2 regions of the Candidatus Pelagibacter sp. HIMB1521 genome follow, and region 1 is predicted to be linked to the other one. Evidence: riboswitches for the same ligand, from Rfam matches in the RefSeq annotation. Region 1 holds a riboswitch; the other holds the start of a gene.
The links. Region 1 has a riboswitch for S-adenosylmethionine ahead of ACTTA5_RS07350 (O-acetylhomoserine aminocarboxypropyltransferase/cysteine synthase family protein). Riboswitches for the same ligand answer to the same signal wherever they lie in the genome.
Positions count from the first base shown of each region.

Region 2: another riboswitch for S-adenosylmethionine. It lies ahead of ACTTA5_RS02930 (homocysteine S-methyltransferase family protein); the one in region 1 lies ahead of ACTTA5_RS07350 (O-acetylhomoserine aminocarboxypropyltransferase/cysteine synthase family protein).

Region 1 covers NZ_JBNAIZ010000020.1:3,487-6,666, forward strand. Annotated here, with positions in the region: gene ACTTA5_RS07345 (COX15/CtaA family protein) at 1-370, shown strand, start outside; gene ACTTA5_RS07350 (O-acetylhomoserine aminocarboxypropyltransferase/cysteine synthase family protein) at 398-1,726, opposite strand; SAM riboswitch class V at 1,729-1,795, opposite strand; gene rplM (50S ribosomal protein L13) at 1,937-2,395, shown strand; gene rpsI (30S ribosomal protein S9) at 2,397-2,834, shown strand; gene argC (N-acetyl-gamma-glutamyl-phosphate reductase) at 2,868-3,180, shown strand, end outside.
Region 2 covers NZ_JBNAIZ010000005.1:81,392-84,571, reverse strand. Annotated here, with positions in the region: gene ACTTA5_RS02935 (DMT family transporter) at 1-708, shown strand, start outside; gene ACTTA5_RS02930 (homocysteine S-methyltransferase family protein) at 675-1,607, opposite strand; SAM riboswitch class V at 1,615-1,677, opposite strand; gene ACTTA5_RS02925 (putative 2OG-Fe(II) oxygenase) at 1,769-2,359, opposite strand; gene ACTTA5_RS02920 (sulfite exporter TauE/SafE family protein) at 2,396-3,142, opposite strand; gene ACTTA5_RS02915 (molybdenum cofactor synthesis domain-containing protein) at 3,158-3,180, shown strand, end outside.

The sequences.
Region 1 (3,180 bases):
TTATAACACTTGGCCATTGATGGGAGTTAATTATTTTCCCGATGATAGTAGTTTTAAAGAGTTTTTGAATTTAAAAGTTTTTGATAATCCCTCTATTGTTCAATTTATACATAGAAATTTAGCATACTTAATTATCGTCTTTTATACCTTAATTCTCTTTAAGGTAATTAACACTAGAAACAAAAAATTATACAAACCCATCACAGTAATTGGTTTGGCTTTGGCATTTCAAATTTTTCTTGGAGTGATAACTATTTTATCTGGAGTAAAAATGTTATTTGCATCTTTACACCAGATAAATTCTATTTTGATAATACTTTCAACTTTGTATTTTATATTTATCTCAAAATATAAAAAACAAATTAATTAATTTCTATTTGTAGACATATAAATAAAATTAACTAACTGCTTTTAAATTACCTTTTGATGATTTGTCTAAAGCTTGATCTAAATCATCGATGATATCATCTATATGTTCCAAACCAATACAAAGTCTAACATATCCAGGAGTTACACCTGAAGCAGCCAATTCATCCTCATTTAATTGACTGTGAGTAGTTGTTGCCGGGTGTATTGCTAAACTTCTAGCGTCACCTATATTTGCAACGTGGTAAAACATTTTTAAAGCCTCAATGAATTTTTTACCAGCTTCGATACCACCAGCTAATTCAATACCAACTAAAGCACCATTACCATTTTTCAGATATTTTTTTGCTCGACTTGATATCTCTTCATTATGTTCAGTGGAATAAATTACTCTCTCAACAGCTTTATGATTTTTTAAGTACTCTACAACTTTTGCGGCATTATCACAGTGTTGTTTCATTCTTAAAGCAACTGTTTCAAGTCCTTGTATGACGCCGAATGCATTATCTGGTGAAAGTGCTGATCCTAAATCTCTTAACAAGGTTACTCTTGCTCTTACTGCAAAAGCAACATTTGCACCTGTTAATTCGGGCACAGCTTTACCCCAAACAACACCTCCATAACTTGCATCAGGTTCATTAAATAGTGGCTGTCTTTTTGGATCTGCTGTCCAATCAAAATTTCCACCATCTACTAGTGCACCTCCAACTACTGTTCCATGACCTGCTATATATTTTGTTAAAGAATAAACAACCACAGCAGCACCATGTTCAATTGGTTTACAAATTACAGGGGCAGCAGTGTTATCCAAGATTAATGGAATGTTATATTTTCTACCAATATCCGAAACTTCTTTAATTGGAAAAACTCTTAAATATGGGTTTGGTAATGTTTCTCCATAAAAAGCTCTAGTTTTATCGTCTATTGCTTTTTCAAAGTTTTTTGGATCCGACGGATCTGCATACCTTACTTCTATACCAAGCTTACTTAAAGTATGCGTAAATAAAGAAACTGTTCCACCATAAAGATCTGTTGAACTAACAATATTGTCTCCGGCTTGAGCAACGTTTAATATTGCAAAAGTAGACGCTGTTTGACCAGAAGCTACAGTTAAACTTGCAAGACCACCCTCAAGAGCAGCGATTCTCTTTTCCAACACATCGTTAGTTGGATTCATTATTCGTGTATAGATGTTTCCAAACTCTTTTAACGCAAATAAATTAGCTGCATGTTCAGTGTTATTAAATTGATAAGAGGTTGTTCTATAAATTGGAACTGCTACTGAATTTGTAGCTGGATCACTTCTGTAGTCTCCACCATGTATCGCAATAGTTTCTGGATTATTTCTTTTTGTACTCATTTTTACTCCTTTTTTAGTGCTTTTGCTTTATGCAAGGCGCACAATACAGTTCAAATACCTACCGATTATAATTTTATGAAAATTCCATTTTAGCAGTTTTATGCCCGCAATAGGATCAAATCGGCAAGTGATAAATAGCATATTAGTTATGTTTTACAAGCTAAATATAAAATTGACTTTGAATAATTTAATAGTATTAATCCTCGCACAATGACAAAATTCACAAAAAAAGATCAAGTTACTTCGTCTTGGTACGAGATAGACGCAAAAAATGCAGTTGTTGGAAGATTAGCGACTGTTGTATCTAATATTATTAGAGGCAAAAATAAGACTACTTATACACCTCACATGGATGATGGAGATTTTGTTGTAGTAAAAAATATCGAACAAGCAAAATTTACTGGCAAGAAGTTTCAAAACAAAAAGTACTATAGACACACAGGACATCCTGGTGGAATTAAAGTTACCACACCAGAAAAACTTCATGAAAAAAAACCTGGAGAAACTTTGAAATTAGCAGTTAAAAGAATGTTGCCTGGTGGTGTTTTGGGTAGAAAACAACTAACAAAATTAAAAATTTATTCAGGAAGTGAGCATCCACATGCTGCACAAAACCCAAAAGTTATAGAATTAGATAAACTAAACAATAAAAACATTGCAAGAAATTAATATGGAAAACGTACAATCAAACACAAAAACTCCTAAATTAAAGTTAGACTTTAAAGATAGTAAGTACGCGACAGGTAGAAGAAAAACTTCAATAGCAAAAGTTTGGTTAAAAAAAGGTTCTGGTAAAATTTATGTTAATGGCAAATTATATAATGAGTATTTTGCTGATGAAATTCACAAAATGCAAATTACAAGGCCTTTTGAAATTATAAATCAAGCTACAGATTATGATGTTAGATGTAGTGTAAAAGGTGGCGGACCTACAGGTCAAGCTGGAGCAATGGTTCATGGTATTTCTAAAGCTTTGGTTCTCTTTGATGAAAATTTAAAAACAACATTGAAAACTGAAAAGCTTACAACCAGAGATTCTAGAGCTGTTGAGAGAAAAAAACCTGGTAGAAGAAAAGCTAGAAGAAGCTTCCAGTTTTCTAAAAGATAATTTTTTTTACAATTTAAACTGCTATAATAAAAAATGCCTAAGCTTAATGCATTAGTTGCCGGATCTACAGGATATATTGGTGTTCAATTAATTAAGTTATTAATTAACCATAAATATATTAATATTAAATATCTATGTGGAAACTCGTCTGTTGGAAAAAATATTTCTAATTATGATAAATCTCTGTCAAAAAAAAAATTACCTAAAATCGTAAAATTTAATCCTAAACTGTTAAATGGTATTGATGTTGTCTTTACAGCTCTACCAAATGGTGAAGCTCAAGATATAGCAAAAAAACTTAATGATAATGTTACTTTAATTGATTTAGCAGCAGATTTTAGATTAA
Region 2 (3,180 bases), on a different contig from region 1:
ATTAAAATCGAGGCATTTTCAAAAGATTGGTATTGGTTTGCAATGATTGGATTTATAAATTTAGTAGCTCCATTTTTTTTAATAGCATATGGAGTTAAATCTGTTCAAAGTAACTTGGCAGCAATTTTAATGTCATCAACTTCACTTAGCTCAGTAGTATTAGGACATTTTTACACCAAAAATGAAAAATTTAATTTAATTAGAACAACAGGAGTTCTAATTGGATTTTCAGGAATAGTTTATTTATTTTCAGATAATTTATTAATTAATGAAAATAACTTTACTTCAGCATTATTAATTTTGTTGGGTGCTACCTGTTATGTAATTGGAGGTCTTTTAACATTAAAAATAAGTAAGAAAAAAAATGAAAATGTAACCAGTTCAATTTTGATTTGGGCTACTATTATATTATTACCTTTAGTATGTTTAATTGAACAACCTTGGAAAACTGTTCCAAGATTAGATTCTACTTTTTCAGTTATTTATCTTGGGTTGGTATCTACTGGAATTGCTTGGTTATTGAGATTTAGAATTTTAATTAACAATGGTTTAATTTTTCAATCTCAAGTATCTTATTTAATTCCAATATTTGGTACCATTTTAAGTTATATCTTTTTAAAAGAATTAATAACAACGAAAATTATAATTTCATTGGTAGCAGTTGCTACAGGTATCTATTTTGTAAGAAAAGGTACAAAATTTAAATAGTGTTTTTTTATTGCCTCTATATGTGATGGCCGAGTTTCACAACATCCTCCAAGAATTGTGGCACCATTTTCTCTAAATTTTTTTGCAAAAATTGATATTTTTTCAGGATCTAAATCTTTTCTTTGACCTAAAAAACTATTGGGGTTCGATCCATCATTTTCTTTATACTGAGAAGTATAACCACCTTTTGGTTTAGTTGTGATAAATCCGTTTAATTTGAAACCAAATGGAACTTTAAGTTTTTGAATTTCATCTAAATTATTCTCATAATTTTCAGGTGAAACACATGCTAGAATTACTCCTAGGCAATTTTCAGTAATTATTGAATTAATTGCAGAAATTTTTTCTCCACTTGGTAAAGAGTTTCCTTCAGAAATATGAGCCCCAACTAAGTATGGTTTATTAAATTTTTTAATAGCTTCTATTCCACATCTAATTTCTTTGATACTACTCCAAACATCAAAATAGAAAAAATCTACTGAAGGGTTTAGTATTTCTGCTAATTCCAAATGATCTTTTGTGATTTCTTTTTCACTTCTCTTGTCTTCTTCATATGTCAAATCTTGAGGTGGGAGTCCTCCTGCAATCTTAATGTGAGGATTATTTAATTTAGCTTTTTGTGCAATTTCACACGCTTTCTGATTTAAGGATTTAAATTGATCTTCTATTCCATTTTCTCTCAATCTTTTTCTTCTCGTTGTAAAAGTTGTAGTTACAATTACATCAGCTCCAGATTTAATAAAATCATTATGAATATTAAGTATTAAGTCGTGGTATTTTTCCTCAATTAAAGCATTTGCACTCCACAAAGTTCCTTTGGGTTCCATACCTCTAGCCAATAATTCTTGACCCATTCCACCATCTAAAATTTTTGTTGTTTTAAAAAAATCTTTATTCATTTTATCCTCACTTTTTTAGTGCTTAAGCTACATGCAGGTGCACAATATAGTTCAACTACCTTGCTAATTAGATCTATTGGGAATTTCCATTTTAGCAGTTTATGCCCGCAATAGGATCAAATCGGCAAATTGATTTATATAATATTATTTAAATTTGTAAATTATTTATTAAAAATTATTTTAGCATTGAAAGAAAATGATCTTCTTTCTTCCTCAATATTAAATGGGTAGGCTGTATGCATTAAGTAATTGGGAAATATTAAAAGATCACCTGTTTTTGGTATCAAATTAAAAATACTTTTTGAAAGAAAAGCTTTTTGTCCATTAATAAAATCAATTGTTCCATTGGTTTTTATTTTTTTATTTTTAACATTTTTATTTTTTGTCATACGTTTTGGAATTTTTAAATAACCAACACCTGACAAGTCTCCTTCATGATAATGTATAGGATTATACTCATTTTTGTATTGGCTAACGACCCACAGGTTTAAAATTTTAATTTCTTTAATTTTTTTAATATTTTCTTTAGCTAGAAAAATTTTAATATTTTTTATTAATTCTTTTTCTAAATTTATTTTTATAAAATTTTTAGAAATTTGAACTTCTTTTCTAATTTGACTTGCTAATTTTGGACTATAATCATTGGATTTTGAGAAGATTTTTGTATCAACTTCCTTGTTAAGTTTTTCTAAAAATTTTTTAGAAATTTTAGATTTTCCTATTGAAGGCCCAAATGGTTTAAAATTTTTCATGAGAGATTAAATATATCAAAAAATAATTAATTCAACTTATGCAATAAGTGTTATGCCCATTCTTATAGCAACAAAAATTACTAGACATGCAGTCATTAGAGCTAATATTTTATTAGACAGGAATTTTATATTTAAAAAACTTCCAATTTGGCCACCAATTAAGACAGCAATAAATAGTGGCCAGTAATTTAAAAATTCGTTAAAGACTATATCCTTTGTTAATTGTCCTCCTATGCCAAAAATTGAATTTACTAAAATAAATAAGGATGCAGTACTTGTTATATGTTTTGGAAGCCCTGCTTTCATCAAAAATAAAATAGGACTTAAAAATATCCCACCACCAATACCAACCAAACCAGACATTAAACCAATTATTGATCCTATTAATATTGATAAAACTAGGGGTGTTTTTTTAATTTCAATTTTTTGTTTGTTAAAGGATTTGCTTTCAATAAGTAAAAAAACTCCAGCTGATATTAAAATAAAGAAAAGTAAAATTTCAAATAAATTTTTTTCAATAGAGATCGATGCTCCTATAAAAGCAAGAGGTATAGAACCAATTAAATAAGGATAAAGTAAATTAAAATTAATATTCTTTGATTTTAAAAAATTTATAGAATTTCCAGAAACTACAATAATATTACAAATTAAAGCTAAAATTGGAAAAATATAGTAAGGGACATCCCAAATTAAAAGTAATGCAAGATAAGTAGAGCCACCACCAAATCCTATGCTTGAATATAATACTGCAGTTATAAAAAAAAATATTGTAAGTATAATCATTAAAAAAATTTATTTATGATTGTAAATATAGCTTTACT